DNA from 3 places in the Peribacillus sp. TE19612 genome. Region 2 is predicted to be linked to each of the others. Evidence: riboswitches for the same ligand, from Rfam matches in the RefSeq annotation. Region 2 holds a riboswitch; each other region holds the start of a gene.
What was found. Region 2 has a riboswitch for preQ1 ahead of queF (preQ(1) synthase). Riboswitches for the same ligand answer to the same signal wherever they lie in the genome.
Positions count from the first base shown of each region.

Region 1 (5,463 bases), on a different contig from region 2:
GTGATATTTTTTACATGAAAATAGGCTAAACCTTTTACATCTTGATAAGATAGCTCAGAATTAATATAAAAAGTTATGAATCCGTGAAGAGAAAGAAAAATCGACCAAATGGATGCAGGATTCAGTTTGTTTTCCGTTAGATCCGTCAAGGACTGGATTAGCTTTTCGTATGTTTTATTAGAATCGAATTGAAGTAACTGCTGAATTTCTTTTTCCTTCGATAAAAACATGATGGAATAATGATTCTGTTGGGTTAAACCAAACTCCAAGAAGCACAATAAAATCTTTTCCATTTTTACAGAAGGGTCATTTTCCGACAGGATGATATCATCGATTAAAGAATTTAAAACGGAAAAATCCGTTTTCACTAAACTATAAAATATTTCCGCCTTGTTTTTAAAATGATAATAAATGGCTCCATGACTGCAATCCAATGATTTAGCCAATTGCCTCATCGAGACATTCGAATACCCTAACGCTGCAAAAAGGTTTCTAGCTTCATTCAAAACCATGTCCCTGGATAATTCTTGACCTGCCGATTTCCTTGGCGACATCTTGTCACCTCCTTATTAATTGACCACTGGTTAATTAGGATGATAGCTCACTGATTTTAAAATGTCAATTATTAGGTCGAATGAAAAAGTACTGTTTTTTAAGTGGGATTTTGCCATTTGTTTCACCAGTGTTGCAAAGGATAAACCCCCAGTTTATTGAGGGTTTATGCAATTTATTAAAAAACTAATGATGCTCTCAAAGTAGTAACGCCATTTTCTAAATAACCCTTTAAACAGGTTAATGTATATACCCAACCTTCTTTTTGTCCGATCATTTTGTTTATTATTTCAGGGTCGTCTTCACTCAATCCAGATTCGTTCACTTCAATGATCGTACTCGTTTTATCCAACTTTTTTAGTGTAATGGTAACAATCGTTTCTTGATCATTTCCGCCCCATGCAAACACGATTTTCCTATTTTCCTCTACTTCCAATACATGAATGACCACTTCAGCATCGTATTCGTTGTATCTCAATGTAGGCGTCCTGTCTTTTTCCCATCTTTCCGAACTTGATGAGAACCAGAAATTCCCGATTTTTTCAGGATTCACAATGGCTTCAAACACTTCATTAGCTGGCTTGATTATCTTAAATTTCGTGATTATTTGGGTATCCATTATTAACTCAACTCTCTTTCAATGTGTTTTTATAGTTTCCGTTTAATTATTCCAGTCTACTGATATGGGCGGGAGGGTCCGTCCAGTTTCAAGCAAGCTCTTCAGGTTACTTAAAAGGGCTGGCCATCCATTATTCAAGCCTTCAAAGGTGTTGTCATCATATACGAAATCCGTCTCCAATAGCTCCTCATGCCTAAGAATTAACTTCACAGTCGAATCGTCCATTTTCTGTAATTCAAAAGTGACCCGTGTAGGCTGCTCGCGAGGTGTTTCGTCTCCTGCCATGATCCATGTAAACGAGAGCAGGTGCAACGGCTCGCATTTAAGTACATGCCCATGATCGATAATCCGCCCATCTTCCAGCAAATATTTAACGGCTGACCCTTCTTGCCAGTCAGACTGTACTTGTAATCCGAAGTGGTATTTCTTCGTGACTTCACCACTCGTCAAGGCTTCCCAAAGCTTCTCTGGTGTGGTTGCGATATAAATAGGATAGACAAACGTAGTTTTTTTGATCATTCTTTTTCTCCTCGCCAAATAAGGTACAAGACTCTATCTTTGATTTTCGGCTTTTGTATACAGACGGTCAAGCAGTTTTATGCGACAGAAATCGGCAAAAGGGGGAAACAGGGCCATTGAAGTAAATGGCTAAATCAATCGGTATCAGCGAATACATACTAAAATCGACGGTATGGAAACTTCTTGATTTCCAACCGCTTTCAAGCTACGATGAATAAGGAAAATGATAATCCGCCCGGGCGGAAGAGGTTCTAGCTACCCTCTCAAAAAAACTAAGGAGAACAGGGCTCATTCTTAGGGTGCTGTTTTTTCTGTATAAGGAGAATTAAGAAATGTTAAGAATTTTATTGTATTTAGTATCCATCATCACGGCGAATGTGGTTACAGCAGCTTTTGCGCCATTACATTTTGGCATGTTCATCATCCCGATGGGGACATTGCTCATCGGGGGAACCTTCATCTTCCGAGATCTGGTCCAGAATAAATTCGGCCGTGCGAAGACCTATATATGCATCGTCACTGCACTTATTTTATCTGCATGTGTATCATTTTTATTAGGAGATACGTTACTGATTGTGTTTGCTTCCGCATTATCCTTCGTGGTCGCAGAAACAGCGGATACGGAAATTTATACCCGTTTAAAGCTCCCGATGAGTTGGAGGGTGTTTTACAGCGGGATCGTTGGAGGATTTTTCGATTCAGTAATATTTGTCGTGATTGGCCTAAGTCCTCTGGGTGCCAATATATTGCCATGGGAAGCAGTACCAGCTGCGGTCATCGGCCAAATCATCGTTAAAACGATCATTCAGTCCATTGGTGCCGTATTGTTGGGACGAATCAACGTAGAACTGGAGAAACGTGTAGTCTCCAGTTAAATGCTAGGAGGGATGCACTCGATGGATGGAACCAAAAAAGAAGAAGAAAAATGCTATTGCCTCGAGGCCTTTCGTGAAAAATATGGTCCGCATGTACAAGGGGAATGCATGAAGCTTTCCTGCGCCAATTATCGTAAGCATAAAGGAATAGACAAAAAAAGGACCTGATTAGGTCCTTTTTTTTCGTGATTGAAGTAACTCACGAGTAAACAGTGCAAACTAAGTGTGCAGTACGAATTCACGTGTAAAAGTGCGAAACTCACGAGTAAAACAGCAAAACTCACGAGTAAAAGTGCGAAACTCGCGAGTAAACGTGAAAAACTCACGATTAAACAGTGCAAACTAAGTGTGCAGTACGAATTCACGTGTAAAAGTGCGAAACTCACGAGTATAACAGCAAAACTCACGAGTAAAAGTGCGAAACTCACGAGTAAAAGTGCGAAACTCACGAGTAAAAGTACAAAATTCACGAGTAAACAGTCCAAACTCACGAGTGCCGCATGAATTCACGAGTAAAACAGCAAAAAAAGCTCCCTGGGCCGTTCCATTAATGGGTGCAGGAAGCTTTTTATTTGGTTTAGAATTGCTCTGCGCTTTTTCGAACTAATTTTTCCAGGAAGAAAAAGCATTCGCGTTTCCGCTCAAGTTCGGTTTGTCCATTTTCGGTGACATGATAATATTTCCTTCGGCCTGATTCGGACTCTTTCCAATGTCCTTTTATGAATTCTTTTTTTTCTAATCGTTTAAGGGCAGGGTAGAGGGTGCCTTCACTTATTTCATAGTTGCCCTTGCTCATTTGCTTCAGGATTTTGGTTATTTCATAGCCGTAAAGCTTTTTTTGTGAAAGAAGTGAAAGCAAAAGGAGGTCAATGCTTCCCTTCATTAATTCTTTATCCATATAAAATCTCCTCCTTTTCATTTTTAAAGTGTATTACGTTGTACATCGTATCACAAGGTGCATTTTACTTTTCTTAAAAAAAATGGTTAAATGACGATTGCTAAATAAATTTAATCATAGTAAAATGTGCTTCGGAACGGATGAGTTGTGAAGAGTGTGGTAAGGATACTATATACATGATTTAATTGTTTTAATGAAAATACGGAATAGGATAGAAGAATCACTACTCAAGGGGTATTAATTGATTTTTTTTCGAAAATCATTTAGATTCTATTTATCAACAAGAGCAAAGAAAGAAGGTCCTAGATAGATGAAAGTGAAAGCACCTGAGTCATTCACATATATAGGTGGAAAGAGAGCAGTTCTTCTGCTTCACGGGTTTACCGGAAGTACAGGAGATATGAAGAAATTAGGGAAGTACTTAAATGATCTCGACTATACTTGCCACGGACCTCTTTATAGTGGGCACGGAGTATCAGCCGAGGAACTTGCTAAAACTGGTCCAAAGGAATGGTGGGGAGATGTAGTTAATGGCTATAATTTCCTAAAAGAAGAAGGCTATGAGGAAATTGCAGTTGTAGGAATTTCTTTAGGGGGAGTGTTTTCATTAAAAGTGGGAATTGAATTGCCTGTAAAAGGGGTAGTTTCAATGTGCGCTCCGACGCAAGGAAAAAGTATCGATCGGCAAAAGAACCGCTTGCTCAATTATGCACAGGCGTATAAGAAGTTTGAGGGCAAAGATGCAGACCAAATTGCTGCAGAAGTGAAGCTGCTTGAAGAAGAGCCTATGCCTCAACTAAAAGATGTGTTGAACATTATAAATGAGACAGGTGAAAATTTAGATTTAATCACATCACCAACTCTTGTTCTGCAAGGTCGTTTGGATGATCCGGACTATACGGAGAGTGCTACAGCGATTTTCAATGAAGTCGATACACAGCATAAACACTTGATTTGGTATGAAAAGTCTGGCCATATTATCACATTGGGCAAGGAACGTGAACAGGTGTATGAAGATGTGTATAAGTTCTTGAATACACTGAATTGGTCGGAGTAATAAGCGATATTTTTGATCCCCTTTAAGTTGAACGTGTAAAAAGCCTACAGTCGTAAGTAGGCTTTACACTATACTTGAGGGGTTTTTGTTTTGGCTGCGCATCTATTTGTAGAAAAAGACCTTTAAGGTATCGTTATTATCAAGAGTTGCCAATAAAATATCATTCACGTCGGCATTATATGTTATTTTGATTTTGTTTTTCAGCCATGCTTCGTCTTTACCGCCCCGGTTCAATTCTTTAGAATCAATCATTCCCTCTTTAATAATCGTTTTAGGAAAAGTGAAGGCATTTGTTGCCAGGTGCATATCTGCTGGGGTTACTGCTTCATATTGGGGATCTAAAAACAATGAAATGGTACCGCCCGGTTCCCATAGCGCGAGGGATACTTTTTGAATATCTTCGACTTTTTCTTTTCTTAATTCCGATAATAAAACATCGATGGAGATTCTGGCCCTTGCTAAGCTTTTGTAAATGATTTGTCCATTTTCGATAAGCGGAAAGGGATCTGAGTCAAAAAACCTTCGGAGTTTTCCCCACTTAAGTCCCGCAAACACACTCATTATATATAAAATGATCAATACACTGGTTGTTATCATGGAGCCCTTCAAACCTAACTGTTCATCAGATAAAGGGTGGGCAAGAATGTTTCCAATAATTAAAGCCATTATGAAATCAAGTAATCTTAATTGCGAAATGGACCGTTGCCCCATCAATTTAACCGATAGAAGCAAAAAAAAGTAGGAAATAATGGCTCTTAAGATCCACTGGATTGCAGTAAGAGTTTCCTGGCTATTAAAAAAATCCACAAAAATTCACGTCCTAATTTCCAATAAAGGAGAAGTAATGGGCCTCTTTAGAGGGGGCCGATTATAGTTTTAGCCCGCTCCTTCATAAGTATTACCCAACATTGGCCCTTCGGAGACTTTATTGACTGTTTTCGAA
Region 1 is NZ_JBWCCL010000012.1:43,789-49,251, forward strand. It holds gene ACZ9AO_RS19895 (TetR/AcrR family transcriptional regulator) at 1-554, opposite strand, end outside; gene ACZ9AO_RS19900 (SRPBCC family protein) at 731-1,171, opposite strand; gene ACZ9AO_RS19905 (SRPBCC family protein) at 1,214-1,690, opposite strand; PreQ1 riboswitch class I at 1,930-1,972, shown strand; gene ACZ9AO_RS19910 (VUT family protein) at 2,023-2,565, shown strand; gene ACZ9AO_RS19915 (hypothetical protein) at 2,587-2,733, shown strand; gene ACZ9AO_RS19920 (PadR family transcriptional regulator) at 3,143-3,463, opposite strand; gene ACZ9AO_RS19925 (alpha/beta hydrolase) at 3,774-4,520, shown strand; gene ACZ9AO_RS19930 (DUF421 domain-containing protein) at 4,623-5,327, opposite strand.
Region 1: linked by a shared signal. The riboswitch ahead of ACZ9AO_RS19910 (VUT family protein) and the one ahead of queF (preQ(1) synthase) in region 2 are both predicted to bind preQ1.

Region 2 (9,557 bases):
AACGGAAGATGCGAGACTCCTGCGGGAAAAGCGAGTCCAAGGGAGACCCCGCAGGCGCAAAGGCGCCGAGGAGGCTCCTGATCGCCCGCGGAAAGCGAGTGCCTGGAAGTGGAAATTAACGGTTAAATTGTCTACAGCTGAGACGCGCCTTTAAAAGACCGTCTTTTTAAAAGACTTTTTTTATATAATCTCATTTCAATTGGATATTTTTTTCATAATAAAAAATTCTAGTACACAAACTGACATCTTAATTTTAGTGTCTTTTGAATAAAAAATAATTAAAAGTGTTTTTAAGCAGGAGGGAATTGCTGCAAGAGGGTCGTTAATCGTGCATATGAAAAGTATTTTGGATAGTATTTAAGGTAAAAAAAAGCAGGTATCTATTGCGATGCCTGCTTTTTTATGCTTTCCATTGTTTTTCAACTTGATGAAGGGCTTGTTGTAAAATTACTTCATGATCAGTACCCGGTTTAGCAAGGACGTTAGTTTGATAAGATTTTCCTTGGAAATCAACTGTTACTGTAACTTTTACCATTATGCATCTTTCCTTTCCAGATTCAGAATTAAATGAGGTGGTTGTACCTATTTCTTTTATACCCGTGGCAGAAGGATAATCAAACATTTCAAAAGCAGTAAATCGAGAAAGTTAATATTCAAAATTATCTGATATTTTTTAGGAGGTGTCAACACTTTTTTTTGACCTACTCTATTTTCCGGTTAAATAAAAAACGACCTGGCTTATATACATGACAGCCAGGTCGTTTTTATTATACGAACTATATTTATATTTTAGTTAAAATAATACCGATTAATGCTGCAAGAACACCGGCAATTTGATAGGTTTTTAGTTTTTCCTTGAATATATAACATCCAGCGAATACGACAACCAAACAGTTCAGGCTGACGACAGGGAAAATGATGCTTGCGATGCCGGTGTTCAACGCAAAGAAATAACATCCATAGCCCATCATGCTTAAAAAGCCTACTAAGGAACCGATTTTGACTTCCTTTAGCTTGATTTTTTCTTTTTTAAAGGCTAGAGCCGAAAGAAGATAAAGCATTCCGCCTCCATACATTGATACAAGGATATCAAGGGAGTTTAAATGAAGACGTGTTGATGTCGTCATAAGAATGCCGAGCACACCAAAAGATAAGATGGAGAGTAATGTGTGCATCATCCATGGGACATATTGATGATTACCTTTTGCATTAGGTGTATATTGGATGACTAATGTAGCGATAAACATGCAGGCGATTCCACTCCACTGCAAGGAAGAAATATGTTCGTGAAAAATTAAAGCTGCACAGAGAATGGGGAATATGGCATTCGCTGCGATTAATGGAGATGTCAAGCTTGCCGGACCCTTTTCAAAGGCGCTTGCCATCTGGATGTTACCATTGGCGTTCAGTACACCAATTGCTGCACCAAGCATGATGGACAGCCAGTTCAGCTGCAAACCATCCATTAATACTCCATAAACAATGGACAAAATAAATGCTGAAAAATAAAAGAAAAATTGGATATGTATCTTGGAATACCCTTTTCCGCTGCTCCATTTAAAAATGCTGTTATTGATTCCGAAGCATAAACTCGTGATGAGTGCTGCAAAAATCCACATTGACTTAATCTCTTCCTTCGTGTAGGATAAACTTCTTCTACATTTTAAGCTGAATGCCATCAAGAATCAAACCAAATTTAAAATGTATGATTGACAGATTAGATTATTTTTTCTATATTTACTATGACAATTTTAAAATATTTCCCGATATACGGGAGAGGTTCATAGCATCACCCTCTTAAAAAAACTATGGCTTTGATATTTTTCGCGAATCAACCATATCTTTGAGGAGATATGGTTTTTGTTATATAGAGGCCCATTTTATGAATCTCCCTGAAATGTGGGATTAGGAGGACTTTTCATGTCTGGAAGAAAAGAAGAAGAATTAAAAAAAGATATCACACTGCTTGGGAATCAAGGAACAAAATATACATTCGACTATGCTCCTGAAATCCTTGAATCATTCGATAACAAGCATCCGAACCGGGATTATTTCGTCAAATTCAATTGCCCGGAATTCACTAGTTTATGTCCGATCACGGGCCAGCCGGACTTTGCTACCATTTACATCAGCTATATTCCCAGTGTGAAAATGGTGGAAAGCAAGTCTTTGAAACTTTATTTATTCAGCTTCCGCAATCATGGTGATTTCCATGAAGACTGCATGAACATCATCATGAATGATTTAATCGAATTGATGGACCCTAAATATATTGAAGTATGGGGCAAGTTTACGCCAAGGGGCGGAATTTCCATCGACCCTTACACGAATTATGGGAAACCAGGTACGAAGTATGAGGAAATGGCGAATTACCGCTTGATGAATCATGACTTATACCCGGAAACCGTGGATAATCGCTAAAGAATGGAGAGACAATGGGCATATGCCCGTTGTCTTTTTTTTTGATTTCGATCAGTGGTTCTGTCATTCTGTCCTTTTTAAAAGTACAAATGTCCTCCTATAATGGAATTTCCACTTGATTGTTTCGAGAAAAAGCGTAATAATAGGGAGAGTTAATTTTGACAGAATATTTACGAAAATAGGGGATGTCGAGATGAAAGTTGCAAAGTTTGGTGGAAGTTCACTTGCGTCAGGTGAACAGTTGAGGAAGGTATTCGAAATTGTTGTTTCTGATCCAGAGAGGAAGATTGTGGTCGTTTCCGCTCCAGGAAAACGCAATTCCGATGATATAAAGGTGACGGATTTATTGATTGAAGCTGCGGAACAGCAGCTGTGCGGGGATAACGGAGAGCATTTGATAGAAGATGTTGTATCCCGCTATGCGAGCATTGCTGAAGAGTTGGATATATCCGAGAGTGTCATCACAGGGATTCATGAAAATTTAATGGCACTGCTGCATGCAGATCAATCTAACCCGAAGCGCTATCTGGATGCCTTGAAGGCCGGTGGCGAGGATAATAATGCGAAGCTGGTCGCAGGTTATTTCCATAGCCTTGGAGTGGAGGCGCAGTATATCAATCCGAAGAAGGCAGGCTTGATCGTAACGGATGAAGGTGGATTTACCAGGGTGCTGCCAGAGTCTTATGATCGGTTATATGCTCTGCGTGATGAGCCAGGAATCGTTGTATTTCCAGGATTCTTCGGATATACGTTAGATGGTGATGTGTTAACCTTCTCAAGAAGCGGTTCCGATATTACGGGTTCGATTCTTGCTAATGGGGTCAAGGCTGATTTGTATGAGAACTTTACGGACGTGGATGCCGTTTATGCGGTGAATCCAAATGTGGTTTCCAATCCGAAGGGAATCCGGGAACTAACCTATCGTGAGATGCGTGAGCTTTCTTATGCAGGTTTCTCGGTATTTCATGATGAGGCGCTGATTCCTGCATTCCGTGCGGGAATACCTGTCCATATCCAGAATACGAACAATCCGGCGGCACAAGGGACCCGCATTGTGAATACACGGGATAATACGAACGGGCCGGTTATTGGGATTGCGAGTGATAAAGGATTTTGCAGTATTTACATTAGCAAATATTTGATGAACCGGGAAGTTGGTTTTGGCCGGAAACTGCTGCACATCCTCGAGGATTATGGAGTTTCATATGAGCATATTCCATCAGGCATCGATGATGTGACGCTTATTCTTAGGCAGGACCAGATGAAAGGGGATGCCGAGAAGAAAATCATTTCCCGAATCAAGAAAGAGCTTCACGCCGATGAAGTGAATGTGGAGCATGATCTTGCCTTGATCATGGTTGTAGGGGAAGGAATGCGCCATAATGTCGGTACAACGGCAAGAGCGTCAAAAGCCTTGGCCGAAGCAAAGGTGAATATTGAGATGATCAACCAGGGCTCTTCGGAGGTAAGCATGATGTTCGGTGTGAAAGGGCACAACGAAGAGACGGCAATTCAGGCATTATATCACGAGTTCTTTTGAGTATGAGCGTTTAGGGACCTCCTTTTAGAAGGGGGTTTTTTGCGATTAATCTTTTAATCACTAAACATACCTTTTTATCTGGTTCTTTATGGTAGTGGCAATGACCGTGTGGGGATAATCATTACAAGCTAACAGACGCGCTGCAGGGTTCAGTGCGTCTGTTTTAATTTAATACCCATATGACAAGTGGCAAATGCAATTGGAGGAGATCGGAGTTGACGCTCTTGAAGCGGATAAAAAGGGGCGGCCAACCTCATACATAACTTACACCAAATTATAAATGATCTTGCTGAATAAAATCATGTTTAGAAAGCATCCTTATCACCTAGTTAAATACTTCTATATAATCCAAAAAAAGAATGTAGGAATAAGTTCTATCTATATGTGATTGGAGTGTAAGGCACGAGGCTCCTGCGGGAAAAGCGCGTCTAGAGACACCGCAGGCGTAAGCCGAGGGCGGACCGCCCGCAGAAAGCGAGTGCCTGGAGGGGAAATCAACGTTCAAATTGTAAAAGCATAAAAAAACTGTAGAAAACCCGGTTTTCATCGAGTTTGTCTACAGTCTGAGACTCCAACTGGAAGGTTGGAGGCTTTCCTTTTATGTTAGTCCATAATGGTCAGGAGCTGATCGATCGCGTTCCTTGGACGCGGGGCAGGGATCATATCGGGATAGCCAACGTGAAGGCTGCCGACGATCTTCTCGCCTGGTTTCACGCCCAAAGCTTCACGAAACTCGATGCTGTGTATCATGCCGTATGTTTCCCATATCATCCCGATTCCCTGTTCCCAAGCAAGCAGGCTGAAATTCTGGATCAAGGCACTTGTAGCCGCATAATCTTCTTCACGTGTCATGGGATTCGGATTCTCTTCCATGATCACTGCGACAAACATCGGTACACCTATGAGTTTATTATATCCTCGCTGTCCGGCTGATTTTTTCTTTTCAGGGTCCTTCTCTTTGCCTTCCATGAATGCACGTGTTGCTTCTGCGAGTTTTAAACGGCTATCACCATGCACCACGACGAAGCGCCATGGCTGGGTCATTTTATGGTTCGGTGCCCATGTCGAAGTTTCCAATAATGATTGGATGGTATCAATAGGAACAGGAATGTCCTTAAATCGTTTGATGCTGCGCCGTTCTTTAATGATATCTTCTAGTTTCATGATCATCCTGCTCCTTTAATCATATATGTAAGTTAATAGTTGAAAAAAATAATCCCCGGCTGCCTAATATGCTTCCAATGTGAATAAATTACTTGAATAAAGAGGGGGCAATATTCTAGTGACTTGCATTCGCTAATGAGCATATAATTTTACTAGGCACAGAGAAGCCGGGGCGACATTGTATCTATGTACAATATCAAAAGGGTACGATAAGAGAATATCGTAATTGCTTATCAAATTTCAGAGATCGATAATGAAATTGAAAATCATTATCAATTAGAATTTTCGCTTATTTCCTGTTATTTGTCAAGGGTATTTATAAAAAAAATTCAAGATATTTACCAATGCTTTAAAACAGTTAAAATCTTTTAAAAAATCTGTATAAAAATGTATAATGAGAGGATGAAAAGATGCTATTTACATACGGAGAATCGAAGGTGTCATAGATGAAAAAATTGTCCTCATTTCTTAAGCCATACTGGCTTTTGATCATTCTTGCTTTATCCTTAATGATTGTCGAGCTCGGGGTAGAGCTTTTACAACCTCTATTTATAGCAAAAATCATTGATGATGGCATTTTGCAGAAAGATTTATCGGTGGTGATTAAATGGGGAAGTGTCATGGTTGGACTTTCCGTTTTTTCATTTCTTGGCGGGATCGTTAATTCATTTACGGCATCACATGTAAGTCAAAGCTTTGGACATGATGTCAGGAAAAGCCTTTTTGGTAAAATACAGGCGTTTTCTTTTGCGAACTTGAATAATATCCCGACTTCCTCGTTGATCACAAGGATGACGAATGATGTGACCCAACTTCAAAATACGATTTTTATGGGCTTGCGTATCATGGCAAGGGCGCCGTTGATCGTAATCGGCGGAGCGATCATGGCTATTGCGGTCGATTTGAAATTATCCCTCGTATTGGTCATTTCAATTCCGGTTCTGGTTTTCTTCTTGGGATGGGTTATGAAACGGGCGGCTAAGCTGTTTAAGCTCGTCCAGAAAAAACTCGATAATGTCAATGGAGTCATGAGGGAAAACCTGATAGGCATGCGCTTGATCAAAGCTTTTCTTCGTAAGGAGCATGAAATTGGCCGATTTGACGATGCGAATGAAGAGTTGAAAAGAAAGACTGTGTCTTCCCTTCGTTTAATTGAAACGACGATGCCTGTGCTGATGCTTGTCATGAATGTGGCGATTCTGATCATTCTCTGGCTTGGAAGTGAATTTATAACAACGGGAGATATACAGGTAGGGGAAGTTGTGGCGATTGTCAACTATGCCACGAGGATTGCGGCATCTCTTTCCGTTTTTTCATGGCTGATCATGGTCATTTCCCGTGCAAAGGCTTCAGCGGAACGTGTGACGGAAATATTTGAAACCCCGATAGATATTGATGAAGGTAAGGCGGAAAGCAAGAGTGGGGCCGTCAATGGGGGAGGCATTAAGTTTCTGGATGTATCTTTCCGCTATCCTGGAACCGAAACCCCGATATTGAAAAACCTGACCTTCTCCATCGATCCGGGAGAATCGCTTGCCATCATAGGAGCGACAGGATCAGGGAAAACATCACTGTTTCAGCTGATTCCGAGATTATATGAAGTTGAAAGCGGCTCCATTCAAATTGATGGCCAGGATCTGAAAGATATTCCCTTGAATTCGCTGCGGAACAGGATCGGCTATGTACCGCAAGAGGCCCTGCTTTTTTCGGGGACCATAAAAAATAATGTCGCTTGGGGAAAAGAGGGTGCCTCGATGGAGGAAATCATGGCTGCGGCCATGCATGCTCAGGTCCATGAGACCGTAATGAAACTTCCGAAGCAATATGAAACCCAGTTAGGGCAAAAAGGAGTGAACCTTTCGGGAGGGCAAAAACAGCGCTTATCGATTGCAAGAGCATTGGTGCGCAAACCGAAGATCCTCCTTCTGGATGATAGTACAAGTGCGCTGGATTTGAAGACGGAAAGTAAATTGCTTGCCGCTTTAAAGGACTATACATGCACAACGCTCATCATTACACAAAAAATCAGTACAGCCATGGAGGCTGACAAAATCTTGTTGCTGGAAAGCGGTCAAGTCCTTGCGCTGGGGAAACATCAGGATTTGATGCAAACAAGCGATCTTTATCGAAAAATCGTTCGCTCACAGTTTGGGGAGGAGGGGATTTCGCTTGAGTCGAAGAATATCTCCCGATAAGGCAAAGTCTAAACCGGTCAACTCCTGGAATACGGTAAAAAGGATCATTCCCTATTTGGCAACTAATAAAAGCCTGCTATTTTGTGTCCTTTTCATGGTACTGATAAGCTCGGTTTTGGGATTGCTTGGACCCTTTCTTGTTGGGATGGCCATTGATGATTATATTGTCACAAGAGATAGCGGGGGGCTGATCAGCCTTCTTTTAGGGCTTTTCGGAGTCTACATATTTTATTCCCTATCCATGTGGCTTCAGAATTATTGGATGATCGGAATTGCACAGGATACGGTTTATGCGATGCGCAATCAACTATTCAAAAAGCTTCACCAGTTGTCCATTCCCTTTTTTGATCGGCGTCAGCACGGGGAGTTGATGAGTAGGGTCACGAATGATATTGAAAATGTCAGTTCCACTTTGAATAGTTCCGTCATCCAGATCTTTTCAAGTGTGCTGACACTTGTCGGGACGATCGGAGTCATGCTGTATTTGAGCCCTTTATTAACTATTTTAACCTTATTCATCGTTCCTCTCATGTTCTTCGGTCTGAGGTGGATAACGAACAGGACGGGAAAGCTGTTTAAAGCACAGCAGAAGAACCTTGGAGAATTGAATGGGTTTATAGAAGAAACGATTTCCGGACAACGGATCGTAAAGGCTTTTTCACAGGAAGATAAAGTGATCCGTGATTTTATCATCCGGAGTGAAAATTTAAAGAAAGCCGGATTCCTATCACAATCATACTCAGGGCTGATCCCAAAACTGATGAATTTACTGAACAACTTAAGTTTCACGGTAATAGCCGCTGTCGGCGGGTTTTTGGCGCTGAGTGGCATAGGTACGGTTTCCATCGGGGTCATTGTCATCTTCACCGAGTACTCAAGGCAATTCACCCGTCCGCTCAATGACCTGGCTAACCAATTCAATACACTCCTCTCAGCTGTTGCCGGTGCTGAACGGGTTTTCGCCATACTTGATGAAAAAGAAGAAGAAGTGGATGAGAAACAGGCTTCTGAACTTCGTGAAGTCCGCGGTGAGGTGGACTTTGAGGGTGTTTCCTTTTCGTATAATGATGAAGAGCAAACGATATATGATGTTAGTTTCCATGCAAAAAAAGGGGAGACCGTCGCGCTTGTAGGTCCCACGGGGGCAGGTAAGACCACGATCATTAATCTTCTTGCCCGTTTTTACGAGCCGAACAGCGGCCGGATATTGATTGACGGCCAGGATATCCAACAGGTGACGAGGTCCAGTCTTCGTAAGCATATGGGCTTCGTTTTGCAGGATTCCTTCTTGTTTCAAGGTACGATTCGTGAAAATATCCGCTACGGCCGGCTGGAGGCGGAAGATGAAGAAGTGGTGAAAGCAGCCAAGCTTGCCAATGCCCATTCCTTTATCATGAAACTGCCAGATCGATACGATACCATCTTGAATCAAGATGGCAGTGGAATAAGTCAGGGGCAGCGCCAGCTAATATCGATTGCCAGGGCTATTTTAGCGGATCCCGTTTTATTGATTTTGGATGAAGCGACAAGTAGCATAGATACGATAACCGAGCTTAAAATCCAGGAAGCATTACACCGCTTGATGGAGGGAAGGACAAGTTTTGTCATTGCCCACAGATTGAATACAATTCAGCAAAGTGATCAAATCCTCGTACTTGATGAAGGAAGGATCATTGAAAAAGGATCCCATGATGAATTGTTGCGGCAGAGGGGTTTTTATTACGATCTAAACCGCAGCTCATTAAGGGAAAATCAGATAGGATAAAGAAAAAATGTGTGCCATCCGGCGCGCATTTTTTGTGTTGGTCCCATAATGAGCATCATAAACTTGGGGATTGCATCCCGTTCATTTAATGATGAACCTTCTAAAAATGCGTTCACACGATACGATTTTTATAAAGCATGGAAATCATTGATTCCACCAAAGTGGGAAAGGAGGGAATTATCGACAAAATAATGGTAAATACTTTACAAATTGACTAAATTGCTATTGCTAAAAAACCTTACGGTAACATATAATTCAGAATATATATAAAATTCTTTAAATTTAATGGGTACGGGGAGAAATACTGCCCTGGCCCCTTATGAATGAAGGTTTTTTATAGTTGTACACTAGATCGATAGAGAGGAGATGGAAAAAATGAAAGCGCTTAAGTCTGTTATTCTTTGGGGGATCATATCTGCATTGGGTGCGGTGAGTTTTGGTTTCGTCGCGCTAAACCGGGGGGAAAGCATCA
Region 2 is NZ_JBWCCL010000005.1:243,484-253,040, reverse strand. It holds gene ACZ9AO_RS11335 (BA3454 family stress response protein) at 401-535, opposite strand; gene ACZ9AO_RS11330 (EamA family transporter) at 783-1,619, opposite strand; PreQ1 riboswitch class I at 1,771-1,816, shown strand; gene queF (preQ(1) synthase) at 1,921-2,421, shown strand; gene ACZ9AO_RS11320 (aspartate kinase) at 2,615-3,961, shown strand; gene ACZ9AO_RS11315 (nitroreductase family protein) at 4,565-5,125, opposite strand; gene ACZ9AO_RS11310 (ABC transporter ATP-binding protein) at 5,572-7,320, shown strand; gene ACZ9AO_RS11305 (ABC transporter ATP-binding protein) at 7,295-9,085, shown strand; gene ACZ9AO_RS11300 (carbon starvation CstA family protein) at 9,461-9,557, shown strand, end outside.

Region 3 (9,557 bases), on a different contig from region 2:
CGATCGATTCCCGCCCAGGTTTCTTGAGAATGGTCGGAGCGGTGAAAGTTCTTGACCGTTTATATGCCTCTTGAGAGTTCAAGCCGGACCTGAAATTTTTCAATTGATCGTTAAGGAAAAATCCATTTGTATAATCCCCAGATCCGAAAAAGTTACTGAGCGTATTTGTTGTGGAAACGACAGTGCCATTTTTGTCCATTATCACAAAGTGTGTCGTACTTTCATGTTCTTCGGAACCATTCGATTCTTTATCTTCCCATTTTTCACTTTTTATCTTATTTTTAAGATTATCCAAGTGAATGGGGGAGAGCAATTTTTCCGCCTTGGAGTGACTTATTCCATCTCCAACATGGACGGTCCGATCTTGATAAGCAGTATCCGTGATGCCCCCCAAGACTTTCATATAAGCTGATTTGCTTGAAGAATCACCTAGGTTCATTTCCTCGGCTAGCTTTAACATTTCAAGAACGGTAATTCCTGAAAAGGGCGGAGGGGCGGTAAAAACATCATAACCGGCAAATGTTCCTTGGACCGGTTTCCGTTCTTTCACCTCATAGCGCTTTAAATCCATCAAGTCGATATCTGATTCCCTTTTAATATCCCGCGCAATTTCCCCTTTATAAAAACCATCAGGACCTTCCTGCTGGATCTCCTTCAATGTTTCAGCAAGTCTTTCCTGGACGAGGGTTTTGCCTGGTTCAATGGCATCACCATCAGGATAGAAAAGTGAAGTCGCATCGGAGGATATCCTTGGCTGGGCCGCTTCTAAGCGTGATGATAACGATTCGTCGACTTCAAATCCTTCTTCAGCCAAATCTATCGCCGGCTGAAGAAGGTCTGCCATTGGTACGCTCCCATACTTATCACTGATGACCTGCATTCCGGCCACTAAGCCAGGAATCCCTGTATCGTGTCTTGAACTTGGGTCTTCTGGGGAGGATTCACGATAATCGATAAATTCGGGTTCGCCGGATTCCGGGGCAATCAGCATACCTCCGCCGCCGCCCACGCCAGATCCATAAGGTTCGACTACACCTAATACATACGATACCGCAATGGCGGCATCAGCCGCCGTTCCGCCGTTTTCCAATATATCCATACCGACATCTATTGCGATTGGATTTGAAGAACTGACCCCATATGATTGTTCCGTTTTACTCTTTATCGGATCATTCGTGTCAGAAATAGGGGGTGTCTTCGAACATCCAGCAATATATATGAGCAAGCTTAGGGATATGAGCACTTTTCCCGTCATACGGTTAATCATCGGTTGTTCCCCCTTTTCGTTGAGCTTCTAAGTTGTGTATCTTCATTCTTCAAATAGTAGTGATAAAGCGTTCCTTACTGAATGGGTTGCATTTCCGGTTGTTTAGCTTGTACGGCCTTTTTGTCTTGTAGGGCCTTTTTCTCTTGTGCTGCTTTTTTCTCTAGTGCAGCTTTCTTTTCCATTGCTGCCTTTTCCTCTTGTTCACGCTGTGCCTTATGATCGATTACCTTCTTGTGATCCAAGGTAATCTCGATGCGATCCTCTTTTTTAGACCACTGGACTTTTTCACTCGTTTCCTTCGTCAACTGCCGGTAAACACGTGATTTGTCAATGGAAGAGGTAGCTGGCCTTGGTGTTGCTTCTTCAATTTGCAGCGGTACGACATCGATTGTAGCTTTTCCGTCTTCCGCTAAATGGTATTGAACCATGGCTGAATCCTTTGTGCGTGTCCAGCCTTGATCGAATATGAAATTTCCTAGACTATAGAAAATGATTCCATCCTTATAAACATCGAACGATTGAAGCACGTGGGGGTGATGCCCGATGATGATGTCAGCGCCCGCATCGATGATAGCTTTAGCCAAGTCTTTTTGCCGATCGGTTGTTGAGGTTGAATACTCTTGTCCCCAGTGCATATTCACCACAACCAAGTCTGCATTGCCTTGCTTGGCATTCCTTGCTTTGCCGATCATTTCAAATAATAAATCAGGATTGGAGTTCAATAGTCCGGCTTTATCATTTTTTGATACGGCATCCTTACCGTAAACATCTGTGAAGCCAAGTGTTGCAACACGTACGCCATTAACATCCGCATAGTCGATGCTGTTTTTTGCTTCCGCAGTGTTCGATCCAACACCGACATAGTGCATATCCTCACTTTTGAATTCATCAATCGTGTCAAGGAGTCCTTGTTCTTCATAGTCCATCATATGGTTATTTGCCAATGACACCACAGAGAAGCCAGCATCTTTAACGGCTTCCACACCACTAGTATTGGAGTTTAACCGGATGGGCGTATCTGCTTCCTTGTAGTTAGATACCTCTTCTTTTAAAGCGGTATGTTCATAATTCCCACTGACATAATCCGAATTGGCAAAATAGGGTTTTATATACCGGAAGAGGTATTCATACCCGTGCTTTTCCGTCACTTCTTCAACATAACGTCCCATCATCACATCACCGACCATTGTCATCGTCAATGGTTGATCGGATTTTGTTGCGACTGTTTTCACTTCCTCAGCCCGTCCCATCCAAGTGGTAATGACTAAAGCGATTAGTAATATAGGTAGTATGATTCCAGTGTATTTAAGATTTTTTTTCTTCGTGCGTTTAATAAAGATAAGTGTTTTTTCTTTTGCATTTAAAGTCCGTTTCATTTTTTGCACCTCAGAATAGGTAATACACGTTCATTAAACCGAAAGTTAAACCGGATAATAAAAGCGTGCTGCCAAGTGTCAATGGCATTCCTTGTCTTTGTATGGTATTCGCTATCAATCCAGGTACGATTATACCGATTCCCCGAAACTCGAATATTTCAAAGGGCATGACAGGGTAGACTAAGTCCAATAGGAGTTTCAAGCAAATCCCGGTCACCATCATGGCGGCGAATTTTCTTCTTCCATATAAAATCACCCATCTTGAAAGGCCGTGGGTGACGATTAAATAAGTTACGACACTAATGATCAAAATGGTCAGCATGATTTCCCATTGATCAAATACTAATGCCAAATAACCTGGCACGATAAGTCCTGCGGGTACGACACCCGTCTTTTCTGAAAATATAAGGCTAAGCGTTACTCCCAGTACTAGGGCTACATATAAATCCGATCCAAACATTAAGGTTCCTCCTACTTAACTTGCTTTTTGCTTTGTTTTAGATTTCATGAATGCTTCAATTAATGGTTCCGCTGCACCGTGAATATTCCCGACACCGTAGACGATGCGATTTTTCATCAATGGGCGGAGACGGGCCACGATTTCTTCAGTTGACCAGTTTTCTAAATCCCAATATTCTTTAGTATCCAATTTACCTTGCTCGAATACCCTTGTAATCGGTGATGTGGTTTCACCAATGGCAATGACGATTTCAGATTTTATGTAAGGCAATACATCTCTTGCAAACTGCTCAGTACGGTCCACACGATCGGCACGGCAATTCATGATGACGATAGGAGGTTCTGTGCTGTATCCGAACGTATTGACACGTTCCCATATGTTCAGCGTCGATGACGCATCATTTGCAGCAAAGCCATTGACAAAGAAAGTTGGCTGGATGGGATCTCCGAATTTGGTGATCCGCATGGCACCTGGATCGGGATGCGCATTCAACATGCCGCGAAAAGCCGTTTTTTCATCAATGCCCAATGCTTCAGCAACGGCCAAGGCCAGTGATGCATTATCAGGAAATACCATATAGTCGAATTCACGCAGGAACTCTTCCGATATTCTGGAGTTGTCTGCAACGATTACTTTTGTGTTGCGTTCTTTGGCAATTTGCTTGAAAAAGTCCAAATATTCACTTTCGATGGTTATTAAGTGACCATTATGGGGAATGGTAGCAGTGAAGGCTTCAGCAACCTCATCCAATGTCGGTCCCATGACATCCATATGGTCTTCCAATACATTCACGATGACCCCAATGTTTGCCTGGATCATTTTGTTTTGAAAGATTAGTTGATAGTCAGGCTGTACGGCCATGCACTCACAAACCAGTGCTTCCGTGCCTAAGTCGGCAACTTCTTTAACTACACGCCGTTGTTCTCCTATGTTGGGTCCTTCCGGGCGTCGTACAATCGGTTTTTCCTTGTCGGTAAACCAATAGATCATTCTTGCTGATGTTCCGGTTGTTTTACCTACTGTTTTGTATTTAGCTTCCTGGATCACACCTGTAATTAGACGCGTTACAGTCGATTTCCCTCGAATCCCATTCACATTCACACGTACCGGGATGGAGTCGAGACGCTTCTGATGGCGTTTTTGTTCAAAAATGCCATAGCCAAGCAAAAAGATCGCACAAATAAATATTGGTGCCATTTTTTAACCTCTCTTTTTTTCAAATATTTGAATTACTGAATACACACTACATGATTTTAAACTTAATAGGCAAGAGTCAATTATTCTATCGTAATATAGTTATCGTCAACTTTTTCAAATATATGTATATTAGAGTGTAATAGTATCTAATGGGATAAATTGTTTTATGAGTACAAAGATATGGCTGAAAATCGAGGGAATCGAGGTTTTATTTGCACTAAATTATGGAAAGTTTAATAAAAACCCATTTTGGTCAAAAGCAAAATAGTTTTATGAGTATTTGAACCTAATTCATAATGGCTATATTTGAATAATAATTAATTTTTAAAAGTGAGGTTTATTACAGTTTATTAATTGTTTATACCCATTGTTTGACATAAACGTTACAATTTTTATGCATTTGTCATTCAATGTGAAATATTGCATCTAACGACTCAATTAGTTGAACTCTTTTGAATATGGATAAAGATGAGTAAAAGAACACATCTCTTTTTTAAAAATATTTTTCGGTTTTTCCTTGGTAAATACCCGTGGGTCTATAATTGAACTTTTACCTAAAACATGAAATAAACTAAAGTTAACCCATTTCTTTTAAAAAATACCTAGTTTCTTCTATAGATATAGTGTTTATAGAAGAATGAAAAATAAAAAAGCTCAGAGGTATATCTGAGCTTTCGGCTTATATATTGTAAATGAATGTAATGGTCACGGATCTCCGTTAATCATGGAGAGATTTAACTTTTGTGGGTCTTGAGTTACAGCATGGGTAGCTGATAATGGAAGGAATCAGGTTAACTGGATTTCTTTCTGTCAGAAATCTCAAGGTTGGAGCCCTTTTTACCGCCATCAATCACATAAAGTCTAGGAGCTAATCTCCTTCTTTTTCCTTGATTGTCAGGATTCATCTTCATATAATTTTCGTATTCTTTGCGAAAGAATTCTTCGGTTTCCCGTTCCAGTGCTTTTCTTTCTTTAAAATCTGCGATGAATTTGAAAAAACGTTTCATATGAATTCCTCCTTATGGGGTTAAAAGGTCTTAGTTTAATAGTAACATATCGTTGGTGAAGTTTAACCTTTTTTTACAAATTTGGAGTGGAAAATATGTTTTTGTGTGAATAAAGTTGTGAATGGTTTGATTCGAGAGAAAGCATGCAATCGATATTTACTGAGCATATGGGCCCGTGCATGGTGTTGAAAGGAAAGGACAGGACAGGATTTTCAGGTATTGGAAGTAATCATTATTTAAGTTAAAATATTCCTTTAATTATATTCATTATACACTAAATATTCTGAAAACAAAGGAAAATATTCACTTCCAGCCGCTTTTGATAGATTTGCTTTTTTAATGGTTCATTATTGTGTATAGTTATATATTCCCCGAATATACGAAAATGAAACAACGCTTATAATAGGAGAAAAAAAGCAAGTTCCCGCATTCAAGTAGCGGGAACTTGCTAGTGTCATAATTGGAATTTCTTAACCTGTGCAGTCAGCAATTCCGCCGAAGATGCAAGTTCACTGGCATGATTCGTGATTTCATCCATCGAAGAGCTGGATTGCTGAGCGGAGGCTGAGACTTGTTCGATTCCTGCCGCGGACTCTTCAGAAACGGCAGCGATATCTTCGATAGCCTGATTGATTTTTTTGCTATTTGTGGAGATATAGTTCAATTCTTCGGTAATATGCTGTATTTTCATTTCCATATTCCCGACAGAGTGATTGATTGTTTCAAAGGTTCGGCCTGTGAGTGTGATCTGTTTCGTGCCTTCATCCACTTGAGTATAACCATCTTCCAGGGAGTGGACGACTGTTTTTGAACCCGTTTGAATGGCGGAGACAATATTGGTGATAACCCCAACGGAGTGTGTGACCTCTTCAGCGAGTTTCCGCACTTCATCGGCGACGACGGCAAAGCCCTTGCCATGTTCACCAGCACGAGCGGCCTCTATGGCTGCATTCAGCGCCAATAGATTGGTTTGATTGGATATATCTTTGATGACCTGCACAAGCTGCGAGATTTGCTGTGATTGAGAATCGAGCTCTTTCACTTGCTCTACGGCATTTTTGACAATCCCATCAATACTTTGCATCTGTTGGACCGAACTGCGCATTAAAGCGGTGCCGTCCTTGGTCAAGGAAAGGATTTCGGTTGAACTTCTAGCCACATCCGCTCCTTCCAGGTGGGCCAACTCGATCCTGCCAGTGAAATCATCCATCATGCGAACCATTTCGGCTGCCCGGCTGGCTTGTGACTCCGAACCTTCCGAAAGTTCATACATCGTAGACGCTATTTGCTTGCTGCCCTGCTGCACTTCATTTGCTGATTGATTCAGATCCTCGCTTTGGTTGGTAACGGATTGCGAAACAACGAGCATTTTTTCGATCGTATCACGAAGGTTTTTCTGCATTAGGTTGGCGGAGACCGTTAATTCGCCCAGTTCATCATATGACTTTTGCTCCAGGGGCTCATGATTCAGCTCTCCGTCAGCCACCATTTTCATCCTGTCCCTAATTTTAAGGAGGGGGGTGGTAATGAGGTTGGCAGTAACAAGCGCCAGCACAAGGCCGATAAGGACTGCTGCAATGGATAAGATGATACTTGTCGTCTTGACCGATTTCCCGCTTTCGATGACGGTTTTACCTGAAGCGACAATCAATTCCTCGCGTTTAGAAGCAAGCTCCTTGAAACCCTCCATTACTTCATTGCTGATTGGCGCCACTTCATTTTTGAGTATCTCTTTAGCGCGTTCTTCATTTCCTTTTTCATACTGGATAAATACCCGTTCTACAATCATCGTCCTCCAATCCACGCTCTTCTCGATCAATTCCTTTGTTTTATCAGAATCGCTTAAGGCTAGGAGTTCCTCCTGGATGACCTGGCTTTCTTCGGTATATTGTAAGAACCTTTCTTTATAACTCTCGTCGCCATATAGAATATAGGCCCGGACGAATGCGGTTCTTTGTGCTAGATTATATAGGAGCTTTTCGTCTTGGATAAGAAGCGGAAGTTCCCTTTCGATGATATCCTGGGAGTATGCCAGTGACTTGTTGCTGCTATAAATGTTGAATGCTCCTAAGATGACACATAAAGATATGATGAGTGAAAATGCCACCAATACCTTTGATTTAATGCTTTTCAAATTATTGGACCCCTTTATCGATATTTTATTCACTCTTTTTATCGTATTTTTAATGTGATTTTTAAGTAATGAAAAGTTAACCAAATTTTCCACCAGGTTTAATGTTCACTTTATATAAACATCTTGATTTCTTATCATTTTCAAGTTACTATTGACTTGGAAAAATATAATATTCCGCGTTAAGGCGGAAGAGGTTCTAGCTACCCTCTCAAAAAAACTAAGGAGAAACAGTGCTCTATTCTTAGGGTGCTGTTTTTTTCCGTAAAAAGGAGTTTTATAGAAATGAAGAAGAAAGAAAAGGCAGTGGTTGTGTTTAGCGGAGGGCAGGACAGTACGACGTGCCTGTTTTGGGCATTGGAGAGATTTGAGGAAGTGGAAGCGGTGACGTTCGATTATAATCAGCGGCATAGCTTGGAAATCGAATGCGCTCAAAACATTGCCAAGGAATTGGGCGTGAACCATCATATCCTTGACATGTCGCTGCTGAACCAACTGGCACCGAATGCATTGACAAGAAGTGATATCGCAGTGTCGGACGGAGAAGAAGGGGAGCTGCCGTCGACGTTCGTGCCAGGGAGGAATTTGCTGTTCCTTTCGTTTGCCGGAGTGCTGGCGAGCCAGATTGGCGCTAAACATATTGTCACAGGAGTCTGTGAAACGGATTTCAGCGGATATCCTGACTGCCGCGATGTATTCATTAAATCGTTGAATGTGACCTTAAACTTATCGATGGACCAGTCATTCGTGATTGATACGCCGCTAATGTGGCTTAATAAAGAGGAAACATGGGAGCTTGCTGACCAGCTTGGCGCGTTCGACTTTGTCCGCGAAAAGACCCTGACTTGCTATAACGGAATCATCTCCGATGGCTGTGGAGATTGTCCGGCATGTAATCTGCGGAAAAAAGGACTGGATGACTATGTAAGCAGACGGAAGGTGCTTTCATGATGTACGGTTTTAAGATAGTGGATAAACTCCAAAAAATAGATGAAGATATTCAGCGCAGCCAATTGAAGTATACAAACAAGAGGGTTCTCGTGAGTAAGGAATTCACCTTTGACGCGGCGCACCATCTGCATGACTATGAAGGGAAATGCAAGAACCTGCATGGCCACACGTATAAAGTCATTTTCGGATTGAGCGGGTATACGGATTCACGCGGGTTGATGATAGATTTTGGTGACATCAAGGATATATGGAAAAATGAAATCGAAATCCACCTGGATCATCGTTATTTGAATGAAACCCTGCCGCTCATGAATACAACAGCTGAAAATATGGTTGTCTGGATCTATGAAAAAATGGCCGAAGCCCTTTCATTAAAAGAATATGAGGGTGCTAGAGTCGAATTTGTTCGACTGTACGAAACGCCGACAAGCTATGCCGAAGCCAGACGGGAGTGGATGGAAAGTGAGTAAACTTCCGGTTATGGAAATCTTCGGGCCGACCATCCAAGGAGAGGGAATGGTCATTGGTCAAAAAACCATGTTCGTTCGGACGGCCGGCTGCGATTATTCATGTTCCTGGTGTGATTCCGCATTTACTTGGGATGGCACAGGTAAGGAAGATACCGTTCAGATGACTGCCGATGAAATATGGGATGAGCTGAAGCGAATTGGGGGTTCCAGTTTTTCCTTCGTGACGATATCTGGGGGAAACCCGGCCCTGCTGAAAAACCTAAACGGCTTGATAGCGATCTTACATGAAAATAAAATGAAAATTGGTGTAGAAACACAAGGAAGCCGATGGCAGGATTGGTTTCTCGATATTGATGAGCTGACTATCTCACCTAAGCCGCCGAGCTCTGGAATGAACACGGACTTTACGGTGCTTGACCAAATCATCTCGAATCTTGCCAATCGAAATCCAGAAAACCATGTTTCATTGAAAATCGTCGTCTTTAACGAGGAAGATTATCAATATGCCAAACATGTACATGGGCGTTACCCGGATATTCCTTTTTATCTGCAGGTCGGCAATGACGACAGCAGGACGGCGGATGATCGTCAATTGATCAGCGGCCTATTGAAGAAGTACGAAGAGTTAATTGATAGAGTGATAGCAGATGATGAATTGAATGATGTGAAAGTCCTGCCCCAGCTGCATACCTATATAT
Region 3 is NZ_JBWCCL010000012.1:33,750-43,306, forward strand. It holds gene ACZ9AO_RS19845 (gamma-glutamyltransferase family protein) at 1-1,267, opposite strand, end outside; gene ACZ9AO_RS19850 (CapA family protein) at 1,342-2,643, opposite strand; gene pgsC (poly-gamma-glutamate biosynthesis protein PgsC) at 2,654-3,103, opposite strand; gene pgsB (poly-gamma-glutamate synthase PgsB) at 3,119-4,300, opposite strand; gene ACZ9AO_RS19865 (hypothetical protein) at 5,092-5,307, opposite strand; gene ACZ9AO_RS19870 (methyl-accepting chemotaxis protein) at 5,762-7,441, opposite strand; PreQ1 riboswitch class I at 7,626-7,668, shown strand; gene queC (7-cyano-7-deazaguanine synthase QueC) at 7,724-8,389, shown strand; gene queD (6-carboxytetrahydropterin synthase QueD) at 8,389-8,859, shown strand; gene queE (7-carboxy-7-deazaguanine synthase QueE) at 8,852-9,557, shown strand, end outside.
Region 3: linked by a shared signal. The riboswitch ahead of queC (7-cyano-7-deazaguanine synthase QueC) and the one ahead of queF (preQ(1) synthase) in region 2 are both predicted to bind preQ1.